DNA from 4 places in the Nocardiopsis sp. TRM 82005 genome. Region 2 is predicted to be linked to each of the others. Evidence: predicted binding sites of a transcription regulator. Region 2 holds the regulator's gene; each other region holds the start of a gene.
What was found. The regulator LexA, encoded in region 2, represses DNA repair genes until DNA is damaged. The targets are predictions, from matches to a motif close to TCGAACANNTGTTCGA.

Region 1 (5,331 bases), on a different contig from region 2:
CAGCGCCTCCTCAGGGGCCGCTTCGGCGAGTTCCCTGGTCAGCGTGCCCACCGCACGGCCCAGCTCGGCCGGTCGGCCCTGCGCGTCGGCCTTCCAGAACGGCATCCGGCCCGGCCGCCCCGGCGCGGGCGATACCAGCACCCGGTCGGCGGCGATCTCCTCGATACGCCACGAGGTGGACCCCAGCACGAACACGTCACCCACCCGTGACTCGTAGACCATCTCCTCGTCCAGCTCGCCGACCCGGGTGGGCGCCCGCCCCCGCGCGGAGGCCGCGTCCCCGGAGACCAGGTGTACCCCGTACATGCCCCGGTCCGGAATGGTGCCGCCGCTGACCACGGCCAGCCGCTGCGCACCCGGACGTCCCCTCACCACGTCGGTCTCCCGGTCCCACACCAGGCGCGGGCGCAGCTCGGCGAACTCGTCCGACGGGTAGCGGCCCGAGAGCATGTCCAGGACCGACTCCAGTACCGGGCCGGTCAGGTCGGAGAAGGGCGCGGCCCGCCGCACCAGAGCGGCCAGCTCAGCCACCGGCCAGTCGTCCACGGCGGCCATCGCCACGATCTGCTGGGACAGCACGTCCAGAGGGGCGCGCGACATCTCCAGGCGCTCGATACCGCCCGCGCGCATCCGCGCGACCACCACGGCCGTCGCCAGCAGGTCGCCCCGGAACTGGGGGAGGAACACCCCGCGCGAGGTCCCGCCGACCTGGTGTCCGGCCCGGCCGATCCGCTGGAGGCCGCTGGCCACCGACGGGGGAGAGGCCACCTGGACCACCAGGTCGACCGCGCCCATGTCCACACCCAGCTCCAGGCTGGAGGTGGCCACCACACAGCGCAGCCGACCCGCCTTGAGGTCGTCCTCGATCAGCGCACGCTCGCCCTTGGACATCGAGCCGTGGTGGGCGCGTGCGACGACCGGATCGCCGCCACGGCTCTGCCCGGACTGGGCGATGGCCCGTGCGGGTACCTCCTCCGGCGGCAGTTCCAGGCCGTGCCGCTCGGCGTACAGGTCGTTGAGGCGGGCGCACAGCCGCTCGGCGGTACGGCGGCCGTTGGTGAAGACGATGGTGGACCGGTGGGATTCGACCAGGTCCAGGACCCGCAGCTCCACGTGGGGCCACAGGGACCCGCCGCCCCGGGCGCCGCCGGGCGCGGTCCCGTGCCCCTCCAACGTCCCCGGCGCATCGGGTTCGTCCATGTCGGGGACGGGCACCACCACGCGCAGGTCCATGCCGGGGGAGTCGGGCGGCGAGACGATGTCGGCGCCGCCGAGGAACTCGGCCACCACCTTTGGCGGACGCACGGTCGCCGACAGCCCGATCCGCTGCGCCGGGCGGTCCAGCAGGGCGTCCAGCCGCTCCAGGCTCAGCGCCAGGTGCGCGCCGCGCTTGGTGCCCGCGAGTGCGTGCACCTCGTCGACGATCACCGTCTCCACGCCGGCCAGTCCCTCCCGGGCGCGTGAGGTCAGGATCAGGAACAGCGACTCGGGTGTGGTGATGAGCACGTCCGGCGGGCGGCTGGCGAGCCTGCGCCGCTGGTCGGCCGGGGTGTCGCCGGTACGTACCCCCACGGTGACCGAGGGCGGGTCCTGCCCCGTCGCCTCGGCGGCGGCCGCGATCCCGGCCAGGGGGACGCGCAGGTTGCGCTCCACGTCCACCGCGAGGGCCTTGAGCGGGGACACGTACAGCACCCGGCAGCGGCGGGCCCGGTCCTCGGGAACCGGCGCCGAGATCAGCCGGTCCAGCGACCACAGGAAGGCCGACAGGGTTTTTCCCGAGCCGGTCGGGGCCACCACCAGCGTGTTCCTCCCCCGCGAGACCGACTCCCAGGCCCCGGTCTGCGCGGGGGTGGGGCCGGCGGGAAAGGCCTGTTCGAACCAGGTGCGGGTGGCCGGTCCGAAGCGTTCGAGGGGATGTGGCGCACGGCTCATGCCGCCAGTGTGCCCGGGGGTGGTGACAGAAATCCGGAAGGACCGAGGCGGACGCGCTGATCACCGATACTGGGCCCGATGAGACTCACGGTTTTCTGGAACAACATGCACGAGCAGTTCGGCGAGCCCTACGCGCAAAGCCTGGCCCAGGACCACGTCCTGGAGGGGCTCGGGTCCCGCACGGTCCAGCAGGCGCTCGCCGACGGAGTAGGGGCCAAGGAGGTGTGGCGCGCCGTGTGCGAGGCCTTCGACGTCCCCGTGTTCAAGAGCTGACCCCGCGCGAGCACGCGTTTCGTACATCACATCGAACACAGGTTCGGGTAGTGTGGATATCCACAGGCGGACGTGGGGCGTCGCGATTGTCGTACCGGCCGCGTAGCGTCGTGCTCATCATGAAGAAAAAAGCATCGACCCAACAACAGGGGTATCCCGTGGCATCCGGAGACCGAGACAAGGCTCTCGACACAGCACTCGCCCAGATCGAGCGGCAGTTCGGCAAGGGCTCCGTCATGCGTCTGGGAGACGATGACCGTCCGCCGATCGAGGCGATCCCCACCGGGGCGATCGCCCTTGACGTCGCCCTTGGTATCGGTGGCATCCCCAAGGGCCGCGTCGTCGAGATCTTCGGCCCCGAGTCGAGCGGAAAGACGACCGTCGCCCTGCACGCGGTGGCCGGCGCGCAGCAGATGGGCGGTATCGCCGCCTTCGTCGACGCCGAGCACGCGCTCGACCCGGAGTACGCCAAGAAGATCGGCGTCGACACCGACAACCTGCTGCTCTCGCAGCCGGACACCGGTGAGCAGGCGCTGGAGATCGTCGACATGCTGATCCGCTCGGGCGCGATCTCCATCATCGTCATCGACTCCGTGGCGGCCCTGGTGCCCCGCGCCGAGATCGAGGGCGAGATGGGCGACAGCCACGTCGGCTTGCAGGCCCGCCTGATGTCCCAGGCGCTGCGCAAGATCGCCGGTGCGCTGCACCAGACCGGCACCACCGCGATCTTCATCAACCAGCTGCGTGAGAAGGTCGGCGTGATGTTCGGCTCGCCCGAGACCACCACCGGTGGCCGGGCGCTGAAGTTCTACTCGTCGGTGCGCCTGGACGTGCGCCGTATCGAGACGCTCAAGGACGGCACCGACGCCGTCGGCAACCGCACCCGCGTCAAGGTCGTCAAGAACAAGGTGGCCCCGCCCTTCAAACAGGCCGAGTTCGACATCCTCTACGGTGTGGGCGTCTCCCGGGAGGGCAGCCTCATCGACCTGGGCGTGGAACACGGCATCGTGCGCAAGTCGGGGGCCTGGTACACCTACGACGGCACCCAGCTGGGCCAGGGCAAGGAGAACTCGCGCGCCTTCCTGAACGAGAACGTCGACGTGGCCAACGAGGTCGAGAAGAAGATCAAGGAGAAGCTGGGCGTGCCCGCCAAGGGTGACGACAGCGCCTCCGGGCCGGCCGCCGACACCGCCAAGGAGGCCACGGCACCGGCCGCTGACAAGGAGGCCGCGGACACGGCTTCCGCCAAGGCACCCGCCAAGCGCGCCGCGGCCAAGCCCACCAAGGCGCCCACGACGGATGCGTGAGGGGAGCCGGTCCCAGGGTCGGCCCCGCTCCGGAGCCCCGCAGGACGACCCCTCCCCGGACGGGCCGCGCCCGTCCGGGGAGGATCCCGAGACCAGGGCCCGGGCCCTGGTCCTGCGGATGCTCACCCACTCCCCGCGCACACGTGCCCAGCTGGAACGGGCGCTGCACCGCAGGGAGTTCCCCGAGGAGGTCATCACCTCGGTCCTGGGCACGTTCAGCGAGGCCGGACTGATCGATGACGCGGCCTTCGCCCAAGCCTGGGTATCCTCCCGCCACCACGGCAGGCGCCTGTCCCGCCGCGCGCTGGCCCGGGAGCTGCGCACCCGCGGCGTGGAGGAGGACACCGTCCAGGAGGCCGTCAGCGAGCTCAGCGACCAGGACGAGGAGGAGGCCGCCCGCGACCTGGCCCGCCGCCGCCTGGCCGCCAGCCGGGGCAAGGACAGGGAGACCCGGGTCCGCCGCACCCTGGGTGCGCTCGCCCGCAAGGGCTATTCGTCGGGCCTGTCCTACCGGATGGTCCGCGAGGAACTCGAACGCGAGGGCGTGGACGCCGACCTGCACGAGCCCGACCTCTGAACCGTCCGCTTCGCGAACGCCGCCCCCGGACGGGGGGACCGCGCCCTCCCGGGCACCGCGGCCGGGACAGACGTGGTGGCGGGCCCGTGCGCGCTCCGGTTCACTCGGAGCTGGCGGGGGCCTCGGCACCGGTGGGACGCGGCGCTTCCTCCGCGCCACCGTCGACGGCCTCGGGCGTCGCGGGCACCTCTCCTGCGGCTTCGGACGTCGCGGGCACCCCTTCCGCGGTTTCGGAGCTCCCGGCCACCGGTTCGGCTTCGTCCGTGGAGGTCTCCGGCCCGGGCTCCGGGCGTGGCTCCGGCGGGGTGGTCACCAGTTCCAGCGGCGCCGCGTCCGTCTCGAACCCGAACACCCGCGCGTAGAGGGCCAGCTCCGCCTCCAGCGATCGGATCCGCACGTCCTGCGCGGTGAACCCGTGTGCCTCTCCCTCGAACTCCAGCAGCGCGTACGGCACCTCGCGCCGCCCCAGCGCCGTCGCCATCGCCGTGGCCTGGTCCGGCGTCACCACCTTGTCCTCCAGGCCCTGGAGCAGCAGTACCGGTGCGTCGATGTCCCCGGCCCGGTTGACCGGCGACCTCTCCCGGTACCGTTCCGCGAACCCCGGCAGTATCCCCACCAGGGAGTCCAGGAACCGGGACTCGTAGTCGTGCGTGGTCTCGCTGAACCCCAGAAGGTCCGTCACGCCGAAGAGGGACACCCCGCACGCGAACGTGTCCCCGGTCAGTGCCATCAGCGCCGTGTACCCGCCCGCGCTGGGCCCGCGGACGGCCAGCCGCTCCGGATCGGCCTCCCCGCGCTCCACCAGCGCACGCGCGGCGGCCACGCAGTCCTCCACGTCGGCCACGCCCCACTCCTTGTGCAGGCGTTTGCGGTATGAGCGTCCGTATCCAGTGGAACCGCCGTAGTTGACGTCCACCACACCGATGCCCCGGCTGGTGAAGTAGGACTTGACCAGATCGAACTCCAGTGTGCTCGCTGACACCGGTCCGCCGTGCGCCCACACCACGTACGGGGCGGGACCGTCCGTCACGACATCGGGGTTGGTCGGCGGGTACACGTTCGCGTGCACCGGTGCCCCGTACCTTCCCGGCAGCGTCTCCTGCCGGGGAACCGGCAGGTAGGCGGCGTCCGGCAGCCTCTCGTCCTCAGCGGCCCGGCGCAGCACCTCCACACTCCCCGAGTCGGGGTCCAGCCGCACCAGGCACTGCGGCTCGGTCGGCGACGAGGCCACCGCCACCGCGG
Region 2 (5,331 bases):
CACCGAAGGCCTCGCGCCGGTGCCACTGCACCTTGTCGCCAGGACGGAGTCCCCCCGCAGGAAGGAAGCGTCCTTGGTCGAGTGCGTCCCCGGTCGCCTTCCACACCAGGTGGTCCGACGTGACGTCAAGGGCGTAACCAGCCTTGGTGTGGAGGCGCAGAACATCCTTGACGCCGTTCGCTTTGGTCGCCACGACACGGGTCAGACCGTGCGCGTCGTAGACCTTGGTGCCGACGGCGTCCTTCTCCACGAGTTCGCCGATAGGCACGAGTCCGGCCGGAGTGCTGACCATCGCGTCGTAGGGCTGGCACGCGCTGACCTGCTGCGACGAGGCGGTGCCGACGTTGAACCACACCGGTGAGTTGAAGCTGAACAGCTGGTGGGCGAGGGCGTACTTGAGCTCGTGGTCGAAGACCTCGGCGTCGTCGTCGGAGGCGAAGTAGCCGTGCTCGCGGCCGGTCGCGGTATAGGCGCCGACGACGCGGTCGATGAGCTGCTTGAGACTCCACTCGCGCTCAGGGGTGCCGACCGCGCCACGGAAGTACTTGCTCGCCACGATCTGTGTGGCGTTCATCGACCAGGAGGCGGGGAACTCCACACCGCGCTGTTCGAAGTTGACCGTGCCGTCACGCCAGTTGGTCATGACGACGTCGCGGCGCTCCCATTCCAGGGAGTCGTAGGGGTGAACTCCCGGGGAGGTGAAGACACGCTTCATCTTCATCCCCTTGCGGCTCCCCTTGCCCTTGCGTCCTGTCGGGCCGCTGACGGTTTCCGTCATCGCGGAGTCTCCCCTACCTCGTGGGCACGGCCTGCCGACCGTGCGCGGCGTCCTTCTCGTGGGATGGTGCGGGACCGGACGTGTCCTCCTCCGGGCCCGGCTCGGGGCGGCGCCCCGCCCGCGGTCCGCCCCCCGGCCGCGGGGAGGCGCTACCCGGTGATGCTGGTCCGGGTGTCGGGCTCGGGCTCGCGGTCCCTGCGCAGGCTGGCGATCTCGGACTCGAAGTCGGCGAGGCTCTCGAAGCCGCGGTAGACGCTGGCGAAGTGCAGGTAGGCGACCTCGTCGAGTTCGCGCATCGGGCCGAGGATGGCCAGGCCGATCTCGTGGGCCGGGACCTCGGCCAGACCGCGACCGCGGATCTCCTCCTCGACCTGCTGGCCGAGTTTGGCGAGGGCGTCCTCGGAGACCGGACGGCCCTGACAGGCCCGACGCACCCCGGCGATGATCTTGGTCCGGCTGAAGGGCTCCGTGACCCCGGAGCGCTTGGCGACCATCAGCAGGACGGTCTCCTGGGTGGTGAACCTGCGCTCGCAGACGGGGCAGGACCGGCGGCGCCGGATGGCCGCGCCGTCGTCGGTGGACCTGCTGTCGATCACCCTGGTGTCCGGATGGCGGCAGAACGGACAGTGCACCCTGGTTCACCTGCTTCTCTCACCGAACGACAACCCTTAGGTACCACTAAACCACAACTTCTGGGCAACCGCCTCTGCCGCAACACCAGATGTTGTGGTCGAACTTAGAGGCCTGCGTCGCATGACGCAACCTTGGCAGAGGCGTGTTCCGACACGGTGAGCAACCACACGGCCGCGGGGACGAGGGCGGCGGAAGGACGGGGGCTCGGCACCCGTCGGCTCTCGCGGGGTGCCCGGCGCCGCGGTCCAGGATAGCGCCGATGACCGCCCCGGCCGCGAATCGAGATAGCCCGTGGCACCCGAAACCGCTGCGCCGTCGGGATTTCGGTCGGACCGACAACAGGGAAGATGCCTTCCGCATCCCACCAAAACCAGCCCCGCGGACACGTGTTCGCGCATTTTGGGGACAACGCGGCGTGAACGCGTGTACACACATAAGTACGGGCGGGAAATTGGCCGCGGAAAGGCGCGGAGCAATTGTCCCGTCCTCGAACGCTTGTTTGATATCACCGTGCGCAACGACTAAAGTTGACCCTGATTTCACGCTGGTTTCGCCATCACGCGGACGCCCAGGTCGGCGCGGTCGCGGGCCGACGGTGGCCAGTCACGCAAGCAGGCCCTGATCGAACCGAATGCCGAGGAGGCCCGGCCGTGCCGGAGGAGAATCCCGGAGCCGCAGACACCGCCACCGTTCTCGCACCAGTGGAGAACACGGGCGGGTCCACGCCCGAAGCCCCCAAGCTCACCGCGCGCCAGCAGAGCGTGCTGAACTGCATCCAGCGCTATGTACGGGAGAGGGGCTTCCCCCCGTCCATAAGGGAAATCGGGGAAGCGGTCGGCCTGTCCAGCCCGTCCAGCGTGGCGCACCAGCTCAAGGTGCTCCAGCGCAAGGGCTACCTGCACCGCGACCAGAACCGTCCGCGCGCGGTGGAGCTGCGTACCCCCGGCCGCGTCAGCGGTACGGCCGTGACCCCCGAGGACCTCGACCCCTCGCGTGCCGCGGCCGTACCGCTGATCGGCCGGATCGCCGCAGGTGGTCCGATCCTGGCCGAGGAGTCGGTGGAGGACGTGCTCGCCCTGCCCCGCCAGCTGGTCGGTGAGGGACGCCTGTTCATGCTCACCGTCGTCGGTGACTCGATGACCGACGCCGCGATCGCCGACGGCGACATGGTGGTGGTCCGTCAGCAGCCGGACGCCGACAACGGCGAAATCGTGGCGGCCCTGCTGGACGAGGAGGCGACCGTCAAGGTGCTGCGCCGTGAGGAGAACGGCCACGTGTGGCTGATGCCTCGCAACGAGGCATACGAGCCCATCAACGGTGACGCCGCCACCATCCTCGGTAAGGTCGTCGCGGTCATGCGCCGCGTCTGAGCGTTCCGGCGCATCCCCCGGCCCGTTCCCCCGAACGGTCCGGGGGCGCTTCCCGTTAGGCTGTGGGCGTGTTCACGCCTGCTTCTTCCCCTGCTGCCCGCTGGCGCACCGCGCTGGTCGGCGGAGCCACCGCCGTCCTGCTGTCCACCGCCTGCGCTCCCGCACCGGAGAGCGAGGGGACCGCCGGGGCACCGGGCGCCGGCGGTACCGAACGGGAACTGACCTTCCGGGGCGGCGGGCACGAGGTGTCCGCGAGCTTCCGTGCGCCGGAGGACGTCTCCGGCGGCGTTCCGGGCGCGTTGATCATCTCCGGCAGCGGTCCCACCGACCGCGACGGCAACAGCAGCATGCGCCCCGACGCCAACACCAACTGGAACCTGTCCCGGGTGCTCGCCGACGCCGGGGTCGCCTCACTGCGCTACGACAAGTACGGCAGCGGACCCGGCTTCGAGCCCGCGGCGTCCGAAGGCGAGGCCCAGCCGGTGGATCCGCTGATCTTCGACGAGCAGGTCGCGGCGGCCTACGACGAACTCGTCTCCCAGCCCGAGGTGGACCCCGGGCGTGTGGTGGTCGTCGGGCACAGCGAGGGCGCCCTCTACGCGCTGCGCTCCCACGAGCTCATCGACGGGGAGCACCCTCCCCCCGCCCTGGTGCTGGCCACCCCTCCCGGCACCCGGTACCTGGACCTGATCGACCGGCAGCTCACCGAGCAGGTGCGCATGGCCGAAGGACTGGGACAGATCGAGGAGGGACAGGCCGTCGAGACGCTCTCCGACGCGCGCACCGCACGGGCGGCGATCAGGGCGGGTCGCTCTCTCCGGTCGACGGATATCGACACGGTGAACGTCCAGGGCCTCTACTCCCCGTCGAACGAGGACTTCCTGGCCTTCATGGACTCCTTCGACCCCGTCGAGCTGGGCGAGCAGCTGCCCGAGGACACACCCGTGCTGGTGCTGTGGGGTGAGGAGGACGCCCAGGTCTCCCGCGAGGACGTCGACCGGCTGATGACCGGATTGGAGGACGCCGAGCGCGTCGACATCCCCGGCACCGACCACATCCTCCGCCGCTACGAGGACAAGCCCGGCGCCACCGTCCTGGACGCCGAGCGCCCCTTCGCCGAGGAGGTCTCCCCGGCGCTGGAGGAGTTCTTGGACAGCGCCTGGTAGCCCGCCTCCGCCGCGCGCGACCGGGTACCGCCGCCCGCCCGTCCCCGGCCCGTTACTCCGGCACGGGCTCCGGCAGCGCCTCCACCACGGACAGCGCGAGTTCCTCGGCCCCCGCGGTGATCCGCTCCTCGTCGCCGGGCACGGCCGCGTCATAGCTGGCCGCCGCGCTGTAGCAGGTCTCCAGGTACAGGTTGGACACCCGTGTGCCCACGCAGGAGCTCGTGTACGGCTCGCCCTGGACCCAGGTCACCGCCTCGTCACCGACCCCGTCCAACTCCCGGGTCTCGTGCTGAGAGGTGGTGGTGTCCAGGTTGTCGACGGCCGTCGTGACACCGCCCGGATTCGGTGCGGCCACGATCACCAGCGTGGCGGTGCCCGGAACCGTTTCGCCCGGCCCCTCCGGGGTCGCCCATCGGCACTGCCAGCCCGTCCCGAAGGGGGACTGTGCGCCGCCGACCGACTCCTCGACCTCCATCTCGTACCCGGGAACCAGCTCCCCCAGCGTCTCCGTCTCGGCGAAGGCGCACTCGGGCGCGGACTCGAAGTCGCCCATCTCGGGGCCGTCCCGGTTCACCACGTACCAGATCGCTCCCGCCGCGAGCACGACCAGGACCAGCGCTGCGGCGGTCACGACGACGGTGGCGCACCCCCGGCTCTGTGGCTGGGCGGAGGGCACCACCTCGGGTCCGGGCGGTTGCGGCCCTTGTGGCTGAGGGTTCTGCGGTTGCTGCTGTGGCGGGTACTGCCCTTGGGGCTGCCCCATCCTTTGCGGGTACTGCTGACCCTGCGGCGGCTGCTGGGAGGGCTGGGGCGGCTGACCTGGCGCCTGCTGAGACTGCGGGGACTGCGGGGACTGCGGTGGCTGTCCGGCGTTCTGAGACTGCTGCGGGGGCTGCTGCCCTGGCGGCGGCTGGGGCGGCTGGGAGGTTCCAGGTCGTTCCCCCTGCCCGTGCTCCCGTCCCTGTGGCTGTCGGCCCCGCGGATACCGGGACTCCGGGTACTGGTCGTTCACAAGGCCTCTCCGAGCTGTTCGGCGAACTCCACGGTCAGGTTCCGGGCGTCATCGAAGCCGACCGGTTCGGTACCGGAGCTCCCGGCGTAGGACACACGCACGAGCAGGTTGTCGGTGGGAAAGGCCAGCTCCGCGGTACCGGGCACCTGGCCACGCCATACCTGTCCCTCTCCGGAGGGCAGTTCCACCACATCGCCGCGCACGGGCACCAGGGCGGCGTAGGCCTCCCGCGCCCGCTGGTCGCCGCTGACCGCTTCCTCACCCGTACCGTCGGTGAAACGGGCGGACAGGTCCACGCGCAGCACACCCTGCGAGCCGTCGGACAGCCCGGCGGAGGACCACGAGCACACCGAACTGTCGCCGCCTGGCAGG
Region 3 (5,331 bases), on a different contig from region 2:
CCCCCGGGGTGGGCCATCGCGGGTCTTGGCGCGGCCAGCACCGTTGGACTGACCCTGGCCGCCGTCCTGCTGTGCGCCGGGGTGGCACGCACGCACGGGCCCGACGCGCTGGCCGGGGTGGCGCGCTCGGTGGTGGCCGCGGTGCTCGGCGGTGTGGTCGGGTGGGCCGTGGGCCGCTCGGTGGCCGCGGCCCTGCCCGTGGAGGGCATGTGGACGACGGTGATGGCCGCCGCGGTGGCGGGCTCGGCGGGGCTGGCGGCCTACGCGGTCGTCGCCGCGACGGTGGACCGCCCGGCGGTGCGTGCGATCGCTGATCGGGCCAGGACCGTACTCGGACACAGGAGGGGGAAACGGTGAACAGCAGGATCGCGCTGGTCGTGGGGACCAGCAGTGGAGGGGTGGGGCGCCACGTGCGCTCGCTGGGCGCGGGCCTGCGCGCGCGTGGCCACCGGGTGGCGGTGCTCGGCCCGGCTTCGGCCGAGCGCGAGTTCGGCTTCACCTCGGCGGGGCTGCGGTTCTCCCCGGTCCGGATCGGCGCGGTTCCCTCCCTGAGCGATCCTGGCGCCGTGCTGCGGCTGCGCGCTCTGACCGGGGGCGCGGACGTGGTTCACGCCCACGGGCTGAGGGCCGGTGCCCTGTGCGCGCTGGCGGGTGCCGCGCCGCTGGTGGTGACCGCGCACAACGCGCCGCCGCTGCTCCGGGGGCCCCTGGCGGCGGCCTACCCGATGCTGGAACGGGTGGTGGCCACTCGTGCGGACGCGGTGCTGGGAGTGTCCGGAGACCTGGTGCGGCGGCTGCGCGCCGCCGGGGCCCGGGACGCCCGGCTGGCGGTGGTGGCCGCGCCCGAGACCGGTACGCCGCTGAACGGGCGCGAGGCCACACGGGCCGATCTGGCGGTGCGGCCGGAGCGGCCGCTGCTGTTGACCGTCGCCCGTCTGGCCGAGCAGAAGGGGCTGGACATGCTGTTGGACGCGGCGCCCGCCATCACCGACCGCAGGCCCGAGCCCGTGGTGGCCATCGCCGGGGACGGACCCCTGTGGGGGCGCTTGCACGACACGGCCGCGGAGATGCGCGCCGACGTGCGTATGCTGGGGTACCGCTCGGACGTGGCGGACCTGCTGGCGGCCGCGGACGTGTTCTGCCTCACCAGCCAGTGGGAGGGTCCGTCCCTGGTGATCATGGAGGCGCTGCGCGCGGGGCTGCCCGTGGTGGCCACCCGGGTCGGCGGTATCCCGGACCTGTACGAGGGGACGGTCCTGATGGTGCCTCCGGGGGATCCCGCGGCGTTCGCGGCCGGGGTGGGACGGGTGCTGGACGATCCCGCGCTGGCCGAGGACATGCGGGCGCGCTCGCGCGAGGCGGCCAAGTCCCTGCCGACCGAGGAGGACGCGGTGGAGGCGGCGACCGGGGTGTACAAGTCAGTGCTGCGGTGTTGAACCGGGGCGCACGGGGGAGGGGCCCGGTTCGGGCCCTTGGCCACCGGTCCCGGCCCGCTTGGCCCCGTGGCTCGCGGGAGTGGTGCGGGTATCGCCCGGGTGAGGTGAAGACCATCGCCGCCGCGACTTCCGCCGCGAGGGTTTTGATGACATCCTTACTCTCGGTCCGGTGTGCGCGGCTCACTGCGATTCACCGGTATCCTGGCCTGACACGTGAGGGGAGTATCCCTGTCGCGGCGGTGTCGTCATCACGGAGTACAGAGTCGTTCTCCCGGTGCCGTCGGCTCACAGCACCACTGTGTGAGCGGGAGAGACCTCCGGTAGTTCGACGTGCGTGCACACGGCTCGCGCGCACTGACCGGAGGAGAGACCGCCCGTGAACGTTCCCTTGTGGGTGTGGGGTGCCACCATCGGCGCCATGATCATCATCCTGGTGATCGACCTCGCCATCGTGGACCATCCCTGGAACAAGAAGAAGGGTCCCCAGGAGTTCGGCATGAAGCAGGCCGCCTGGTGGGCGGTCTTCTATATCGGCATCGCGATCGTGTTCGGTTTCGGTGTCTGGTACTTCGGCGGCGGGGCCGTCGGGGCCGAGTACTTCGCCGGGTTCGTCACCGAGAAGAGCCTGAGCATAGACAACCTCTTCGTGTTCTACCTGCTGATGGGCTCCTTCGCGGTGCCCAAGAAGTACCAGCACGAGGTTCTGCTCGTCGGCATCGTGATCGCGCTGGTCATGCGCGGTATCTTCATCGTCCTCGGTGCCCAGGTGATCAACGCCTGGAGCGAGGTCTTCTACCTGTTCGGCGCCTTCCTCATCTACACCGGTTACAAGATCGTCCGTGACCACGTGAAGGACGACGAGGAGGACAAGGACTTCACGCAGACCCCGGTGGTGCGGCTGGTCAAGCGCTTCTGGCCGGTGAGCAGTGACTACCACGGTGCCAAGCTCACCGCGAACATCGACGGCAAGCGCCACGTCACGCCGATGCTGCTGGTCATCGTCGCCATCGGTGTCATCGACCTGGTCTTCGCCGTCGACTCCATCCCGGCGATCTTCGGCCTGACCCAGGACGCCTACATCGTCTTCACCGCCAACGCGTTCGCCTTGCTGGGCCTGCGCCAGCTGTACTTCCTGCTGGCCGGTCTGATGGACCGCCTGGCCTACATCAGCTGGGGCCTGTCGGCGATCATGGTCTTCATCGGCGCGAAGATGATCCTGCACGCCCTGCACGAGAACGGCGTACACGTGCCCGAGGTCGGTATCGGCCTGTCGTTGACCGTCATCGTCGGCATCATGGCGGTCACCATCATCGGCAGCCTGCTCAAGTCCCGGCTGGACGACCGCAACGACGCCGCGGCGAAGGTCGAAAAGGACTCCACGGCTGATCGCTCCTGATACCGGGCGGACGGTCGAGTCCGCTCCGTGCGACATCCCGAGAAACGGCTGGTTTCGAACAACCGTTCGTCTATAGTGGTGGCACTCTGGCGCTCCGGCGCCGGGGTGCCACCACTTTTGCGAGGTGGAAGAAACCGTCGTCGGCGGTCGTTAGTCTGAACGGGGAGCCGTGCGCCTCCCCCCACATCCCCCTCAGCGGCCCGCCTCCGAGGCCGAGGCGGTCGCCGGGAGGCCTTCGACCGCCATACCGCGAAGTCACACACGGGTCAGCCGACGTCACGTGACGGGGCCGCGTCCTGTGCGCCAATGCCGAAGGATGTCTCACTCGATGGTCGAACAACTGGTAGTCCGGGGAGCCCGCGAGCACAACCTCAAGGACGTCTCGCTGGACCTGCCGCGCGACTCCCTGATCGTGTTCACCGGCCTGTCCGGCTCGGGCAAGTCGTCGCTGGCCTTCGACACGATCTTCGCCGAGGGACAGCGCCGCTACGTCGAGTCCCTGTCGGCCTACGCCCGCCAGTTCCTGGGCCAGATGGACAAGCCGGACGTGGACTTCATCGAGGGCCTGTCGCCGGCGGTGTCCATCGACCAGAAGTCCACCAGCCGCAACCCGCGCTCCACCGTCGGCACCATCACCGAGGTCTACGACTACCTGCGCCTGCTGTGGGCGCGTGTGGGCGTTCCGCACTGTCCGGAGTGCCACCGCGAGATCGCCCGGCAGACACCCCAGCAGATCGTGGACCGCGTCCTGGAGATGGAGGAGGGTACCCGCTTCCAGGTACTCGCCCCCGTCGTGCGCGGGCGCAAGGGCGAGTACGTCGAACTCTTCAAGGACCTGCAGTCCAAGGGCTACACCCGGGCCGTCGTGGACGGGCGGGCCGTCCGCCTGGACGAGGCGCCCAAGCTGGGCCGCTACGACAAGCACGACATCGCCGTGGTCGTGGACCGCCTCACCGTCAAGCCCTCCGCGCGCGGGCGCCTGACCGACTCCGTCGAGACGGCCCTCAAACTGGCCGGGGGCACCATCGTCCTGGACTTCGTGGACGTGGACGCCGATGACTCCGAACGCGAGAAGGTCTTCTCCGAGCACCTGTACTGCCCCTACGACGACCTGTCCTTCGAACAGCTCGAACCGCGCTCCTTCTCCTTCAACGCCCCCTACGGTGCCTGCCCCGACTGCGCGGGCCTGGGAACCCGCTTGGAGGTCGACCCCGACCTGCTGGTCCCCGACCCGGAGAGGACCCTGGCCGAGGGCGCCATCGGCCCCTGGTCGAGCGGGCCCAACAGCGGCTACTGGGAGCGCATCCTCAAGGCGGTGGGCGAGGCCGTGGGCTTCGACCTGGACACCCCTTGGGAGAAGCTGCCGCGCCGCGCCCGCAAGGCCCTGCTGGAGGGGCACGCCACCCAGGTGCACGTCTCCTACCGCAACCGGTACGGGCGCCACCGCTCCTACTACACCGAGTTCGAGGGCGTCATCCCCTGGGTCAAGCGCCGCCACTCCGAGACCGAGAGCGACTACGGCCGCGAGCGGCTGGAGGGGTACATGCGCACGGTGCCCTGCCCCACCTGTGGGGGGAGCCGCCTCAAGCCGGTCATGCTGGCCGTGACCGTGGGCGGCATGTCCATCGCCGAGGTCGCCGAGATGCCGCTCAGCGAGAGCGCCGCCTTCCTGGCCGGCCTCCAGCTCTCCGACCGCGACATGGTCATCGCCGCCCAGGTACTCAAGGAGATCAACGCCCGTATGGGCTTCCTGCTCGACGTGGGACTGGACTACCTGAGCCTGGCCCGCTCCTCCGGTTCGCTCTCCGGCGGTGAGGCCCAGCGCATCCGCCTGGCGACCCAGATCGGCTCCGGCCTGGTGGGCGTGCTCTACGTGTTGGACGAGCCCTCCATCGGCCTGCACCAGCGCGACAACGCCCGCCTGATGGAGACCCTGCAACGTCTGCGGGACATCGGTAACACGCTCATCGTCGTCGAACACGACGAGGACACCATCCGCGCCGCCGACTGGGTGGTCGACATCGGCCCCGGCGCGGGCGAGCACGGCGGCCACGTCGTGGTCTCGGGGATCGTGGACGAGCTGCTCACCTCCTCCGAGTCGCTGACCGGTGACTACCTGGCCGGACGGCGCAGTATCGAGGTGCCCGGAACCCGACGCCCCCTCACCCGCGGACACGAGATGGTGGTCAGGGGAGCCCGCGAGAACAACCTCGGCGGCGTCGACGTCACCTTCCCGCTGGGGGTCCTCACCGCCGTCACCGGCGTGTCCGGCTCGGGCAAGTCCACCCTGGTCAACGAGATCCTGTACAAGGCGCTGGCCAAGGAGCTCAACGGCGCGCGCAACGTGCCCGGACGCCACCTGCGGGTCAACGGCATGAACAGGGTCGACAAGGTCGTGCACGTGGACCAGAGCCCCATCGGGCGGACCCCGCGCTCCAACCCGGCCACCTACTCCGGTGTCTTCGACCACGTCCGCAAGCTGTTCGCGCAGACCACCGA
Region 4 (5,331 bases), on a different contig from region 2:
GCAGGAACGGGAACAGCATACCGAGGAGTCCGCCCGTGGGCTCTCCTTCGGCTGCGAGGTGGTAAAGGCCCTGCACGGGGGCGTCCTTCCTGACGTTTCGTCGTGTGGCCGACGGCTGCCGGCTCGGACACCGCCACGGCCACCTTCTTCGCGTCGGTCCGGACCGTGCGGTCCGAACCGTACCCGGCACGTACAACGCGCTGGAGAGCGGACTCGTTCCGCCGGTGTCGAACGACACGCACGGAGCCTTGCCCCGTATCGGCTGGTTCGTCCCAGCTTACGTGGCGTCGGTCACCGATATCCCACCGGCTGAGATCGGAGTGTTAACGGTTCAGCCCCGGTTTCCACGCGTGCCACCCATTGTGCCCGCGCTGACGCCTCGTGTCAGCGTTCCCGGTCAGGGGCTTGCGGTGCCGCCGGTCTCGGAGCCACCCACGGGAGGGGGACCGCCGTTGGCCGCCCCCGCACCGTTGGCGGCCGCCGCGCCGAAGGCCGCGTCCGGCGGGGGTGTGAGCCCCATGTGCGCCCAGGCCTGCGGGGTGGCCACCCGCCCGCGCGGGGTGCGGGCCAGGAAGCCGGACCTGACCAGGAAGGGCTCGGCGACGACCTCCACGGTCTCGGCCTCCTCCCCCACCGAGACCGCCAGCGTGGACAGTCCGACCGGGCCGCCGCGGAAGCGGTTCATCAGTACATCGAGGATGGCCCGGTCCAGCCTGTCCAGGCCCAGCCTGTCCACCTCGTACAGCTCAAGCGCGGCACGGGCGGTGGACAGCGACAACCTGCCGTCACCGCGCACCTCGGCGTAGTCGCGCACCCGGCGCAGCAGCCGGTTGGCGATCCGGGGCGTGCCGCGCGAGCGCCCGGCGATCTCCCGGGCGGCGTCCTCCGCCAGGGGCGCGCCGAGCAGACCGGCCGAGCGGTGCAGGATCAGTTCCAGCTCCGCGGGGGTGTAGAAGTCCATGTGCGCGGTGAACCCGAAGCGGTCGCGCAGGGGGGCGGGGAGCATGCCCGCCCGGGTGGTGGCCCCGACCAGGGTGAACGGGGCGATCTCCAGAGGGATCGCGGTGGCGCCGGGACCCTTGCCGACCATGACGTCGACCCGGAAGTCCTCCATCGCGACGTAGAGCATCTCCTCGGCGGGACGGGCCATCCGGTGGATCTCGTCCAGGAAGAGCACCTCGCCCTCCCGAAGGCTGGAGAGCACCGCGGCCAGGTCGCCGGAGCGCTCGATGGCCGGACCGGAGGTGATGCGCAGCGGAGCACCGATCTCGGCGGCGATGATCATGGCCAGGGTGGTCTTGCCCAGGCCCGGACCGCCGGACATCAGGATGTGGTCGGGCGCCCGGTTGCGCCGTTGGGCGCTGTGCAGCACCAGGGAGAGCTGTTCGCGCACGCGCTCCTGGCCGACGAACTCGTCCAGGACGCGGGGGCGCAGCGCGCTCTCCACCTGGTGGTCGTCCATGCTGGCGTCGGGCGAGACCGCCTCGCGCTCGTAGGCGGGGTCCTCCTCCGGGGCGGACCCGCGGAGGGGTTCGGCAGGTTCCTCGTGGGAGTGGTACACGGGTACTCCTTTCCCCTAGGGAGTGCTCTCGGATGCTTTCGTCTCTGCCGGCGTAGCCGACACTCCACGAGCACGAAACGTTCCAAGAACGACCTAGGCGCGGCTGAGACTGCGCAGGGCGCTGCGCAGCAGGACGGCGACGTCGTCGGTCTCCTTGGCCTCGGCGGCCACGGCCGAGGCCGCGGCTTCGGCGTCCTTGGCCGACCAGCCCAAGCTGGTCAGGCCGGAGACGACCTGGCCGCGCCAGGCTCCGTTGGACTCGCCCCCGGGCGCCTCGGCCTCGGTGCCGGGGAGGGTGCCGTCGGTGAGCACGGGTGCGTCGAGCTTGCCGCGCAGTTCCAGGACGATGCGCTGGGCGCCCTTCTTGCCGATACCGGGCACGCGGGTGAGAGCGGCGGTGTCCTCGGTGGACACGGCGTGGCGCAGGCTGGAAGGGCTGTGGACGGCGAGCATGGCCAGGGCCAGGCGAGGACCGACGCCCGAAGCGGTCTGCAACTGATCGAACAGGTGCTTCTCGTCGTCGTCGGCGAACCCGAACAGGGTCAGGGAGTCCTCTCGGACGACGAGGCTGGTGGCGACGGTACCGGTCTCGCCCACGTGCAGGCGGGACAGCGCGGAGGGGGTGCACTGCACTGTCATGCCGACCCCGCCGACGTCGATCACGGCGCTGCTCGCGCCACGTGCGGCCACCCGGCCGGTGAGGAACGCGATCATCTCGTGTGGGCACCGGGGACGGTGCCCTTCTCCTTCCTGGGGGCGAGGGATTACCGGCCGCGGGTACGGCGGGCCAGTTCCACCTTGCGGGCGAAATCCTGTTGGGCCTGGGCGACGCGGGTCTGGGCCCCGCCTCGCCAGATGTGGCAGATGGCCAGGGCGACGGCGTCAGCGGCGTCGACGGGCCTGGGAGGTCCGTCGAGTCCGAGGATACGCGCCACCATGGAGCCGACCTGCGCCTTGTCGGCGCGGCCGTTGCCGGTGATGGCGGCTTTGGCCTCGCTGGGAGTGTGCATGGCCACGGGCAGACCACGGCGGGCCGCGCAGACCAGGGCGATGCCGCTCGCCTGAGCGGTGCCCATGACGGTGCTGAGGTTGTGCTGGGCGAAGACGCGCTCGACCGCGACGGCGTCGGGCCGGTAGTGGTCCAGCCACTCATCGATCCCGCGCTCGATGCCCACCAGCCGCTGGGGCAGGTCGGTGTCGGCGCTGGTGCGAACGGCGTCGGCGCCGAGCAGGGTGAGCGGTCGGCCGATGGAGCCCTCGACGGCACCGATACCGCACCGGGTCAGTCCCGGGTCGATCCCCAACACGCGCACGCGTTTCACCCTCATCTTATCGAACGCCAGTTCGCACCATGCTAGCGGTGGGCACCGACCCTCGGCGTCGGACCGATCAGGTGTGTCCGTGAACGGTCGACCGGTGGCCGGCGCGGTCCGGAGAACACGATCCGCCTGCCCCCAGCCTTCCACCTTCGGCGGTGCCCTGGGGACAGTACCGTTCTCGGGCCCCGACGCGGGGCAGGGCCGCACCATCCCTCCTCCTTGGTCGATGAGCACAAACAGGGGAAAGCTCTTTGTCTGTTTTCAACAAGCCCTGCTTTGGAGTCGTCAAGCAGACTGGTGGCTGGAAGCACGGATATCCGAGGGGGGAGACGCGGGAATGGCGGACACGGGGCTCGACGGCCGCACACGGAAGGTGCTGGTCGTGGGGGCTGGGATCGTCGGGCTCTCGACGGCGTGGTTCCTCCAGGAGCACGACGTACACGTCACCGTGGTCGACCGGGACGACGTCGGCTCGGGTTCGTCCTGGGGCAACGCCGGGTGGCTCTCCCCCGCGCTGGCCCTGCCCCTGAACGAACCCGGGGTCCTGCGCTACGGCATCCGTTCCCTCCTGGACCCCGCCGCCCCGCTGTCGGTTCCGGCCACCCTCGACCCCGAGCTGTGGCTGTTCCTCGCCCGTTTCGCCGCCCACTGCCGGTGGGGCGCGTGGGACCGGGCCATGCGTGCCAACCTGCCGCTGAACACCGCGTGCCTGGACGCGTTCGACCTCCTGGCCAAGGGCGGTGTGCACACGACCATGGTGGACGCACCCATCACCGCGCTCTTCCGCTCACCGGGCGCGGCGACCGGTCTGCTGCGGGAGCTGCGACGCGTCACCCGCTCCGGCCTGCACGTGGACTACAGCGCACTCACAGGTGACCAGGTGCGCGAGGCGCTGCCCCAGGCCTCCGAGCGCATCGGTGCGGCCGTGCGTCTGGACGGACAGCGCTACGTCGACCCGGGCACGCTGGTCAGGAACCTGGCCCGGTCCGTGCTCGAACGCGGCGGGGAGATCCGCGGCGGGTTCGAGGCCGTCGACGTCCGCGCCGGCGGCGGCACGGTCATCACGACCTCCTCCGAGGACGAGCCGCTGCCCGCGGACGCCGTCGTGGTGTCCAACGGCGCCTGGTTCGACGGGCTCGCCCGTGCCCACGGTGTGCGCACCCAGGTCCGCGCGGGCCGGGGCTACTCCTTCACCGTCCCCGCCCGTGAATCCGTGCCCGGCCCGGTCTACCTCCCCGAGGCCCGGGTGGCGTGCACGCCCTACCAGGGGGCCCTGAGGGTGGCGGGAACGATGGAGTTCCGCCGTCCCGGCTCGGTCCTGGACCACCGGCGCGTCGAGGCCGTGACCGCCTCCGCCCGCTCCTACCTGTCGGGTGTGGAGTGGGACGGCCGCACCGACGAGTGGGTCGGTCCCCGTCCGGTCACCCCCGACGGTGTGCCCCTGGTCGGGGCGACCCGTGCGCCCGGCGTGTACATGGCTGGCGGGCATGGCATGTGGGGGCTCACCCACGGACCGGTCACCGGGCGGCTGCTCGCCGAGCAGATCGCCACCGGGGAGCGCCCCGAGGAGCTGCGCGCCCTCGATCCCCTGCGCTGAGGGGAAACGCTGATCGGGCGCTTAGCGTACGAGGCGGGCCCGGGCCCCGGTGCTCACCCCTTGGAGGAGTGGATGAGGCTGGTGGAACGACACTGTCGGACGGGAGCGTTGCCGGGGATGCTCCGGGGCGAGGAGTCCAGCGGCTGGCACGGGGTTCCCGTGACCGTGGCGACGTGCTCCCACGACCGCGTCTCCTCCCCGCGCTCCTGGGGCCGCGGTTGTCCCGGTGGCGTCGTGTCTCGCTGGAGGAGTCCGCGAACGCGCACTAGGTTGAGCGCGTGGCTTCTCTTACCGATCCCCGCGTCCGCGACTTCCTTCTCCAGGGCACCCGCACCGGCATGCTCGCCTACACCGCCTCGGACGGGCGGCCACTGGCGGTACCGGTGTGGTTCACCGTCGAGGACGGCGAAATCGTCTTCAACACCGGGAGCGGCACCGCGAAGGGCCGCTCCATCGCCCGCGATCCACGCGTGACGCTCACCGTCGACCTGCCGGAGCCGCCCTACGCCTTCGTCCAGGTCCAGGGTGAGGCCAGCGTCTCCGAGGACCCCGACGAGCTGGTGCGCACCGCTACCGAGATCGCCCATCGCTACGTGGGCGCGGAGCAGGCCGAGGAGTTCGGGCAGCGCAACGGCGGACCCGGAGAGCTCACGGTCCGTGTGCGGCCGACCAAAGTGATCGCCGCCTTCGACATGCTCGACTGACCTCGGGGCACTCCGGCCCGTGTACCGGCGCACAGGCCGGACCGATCGGGGCGCGGCCCGCCGCGGCCTCGCGGACCCCGTCGTGACGGTCTCCGATGTCCGCGCGCACCCGTCCCACCACAGGACGCACCATCTCCCTCGAGTATCGAG

Region 1: a site for LexA is predicted at 2,237-2,252, ahead of recA (recombinase RecA). Genes of this name have one in related genera too.
Region 3: a site for LexA is predicted at 2,887-2,902, ahead of uvrA (excinuclease ABC subunit UvrA). Genes of this name have one in related genera too.
Region 4: a site for LexA is predicted at 2,894-2,909, ahead of ruvC (crossover junction endodeoxyribonuclease RuvC). Genes of this name have one in related genera too.

What each region holds. Positions count from the first base shown of each region.
Region 1 is NZ_JBWDTQ010000010.1:28,865-34,195, reverse strand. It holds gene AC0T5L_RS06660 (ATP-dependent helicase) at 1-1,932, opposite strand, end outside; gene AC0T5L_RS06655 (DUF3046 domain-containing protein) at 2,011-2,205, shown strand; gene recA (recombinase RecA) at 2,364-3,512, shown strand; gene recX (recombination regulator RecX) at 3,505-4,089, shown strand; gene AC0T5L_RS06640 (S9 family peptidase) at 4,190-5,331, opposite strand, start outside.
Region 2 is NZ_JBWDTQ010000021.1:77,189-82,519, reverse strand. It holds gene AC0T5L_RS17500 (LAGLIDADG family homing endonuclease) at 1-778, opposite strand, end outside; gene nrdR (transcriptional regulator NrdR) at 928-1,410, opposite strand; gene lexA (transcriptional repressor LexA) at 2,062-2,781, shown strand; gene AC0T5L_RS17485 (alpha/beta fold hydrolase) at 2,850-3,947, shown strand; gene AC0T5L_RS17480 (hypothetical protein) at 4,000-4,626, opposite strand; gene AC0T5L_RS17475 (hypothetical protein) at 4,956-5,331, opposite strand, start outside.
Region 3 is NZ_JBWDTQ010000026.1:102,006-107,336, reverse strand. It holds gene murJ (murein biosynthesis integral membrane protein MurJ) at 1-357, shown strand, start outside; gene AC0T5L_RS20935 (glycosyltransferase family 4 protein) at 354-1,436, shown strand; gene AC0T5L_RS20930 (TerC family protein) at 1,813-2,832, shown strand; gene uvrA (excinuclease ABC subunit UvrA) at 3,161-5,331, shown strand, end outside.
Region 4 is NZ_JBWDTQ010000016.1:67,814-73,144, reverse strand. It holds gene yajC (preprotein translocase subunit YajC) at 1-76, opposite strand, end outside; gene ruvB (Holliday junction branch migration DNA helicase RuvB) at 398-1,462, opposite strand; gene ruvA (Holliday junction branch migration protein RuvA) at 1,655-2,275, opposite strand; gene ruvC (crossover junction endodeoxyribonuclease RuvC) at 2,326-2,874, opposite strand; gene AC0T5L_RS12870 (NAD(P)/FAD-dependent oxidoreductase) at 3,218-4,477, shown strand; gene AC0T5L_RS12865 (PPOX class F420-dependent oxidoreductase) at 4,756-5,181, shown strand.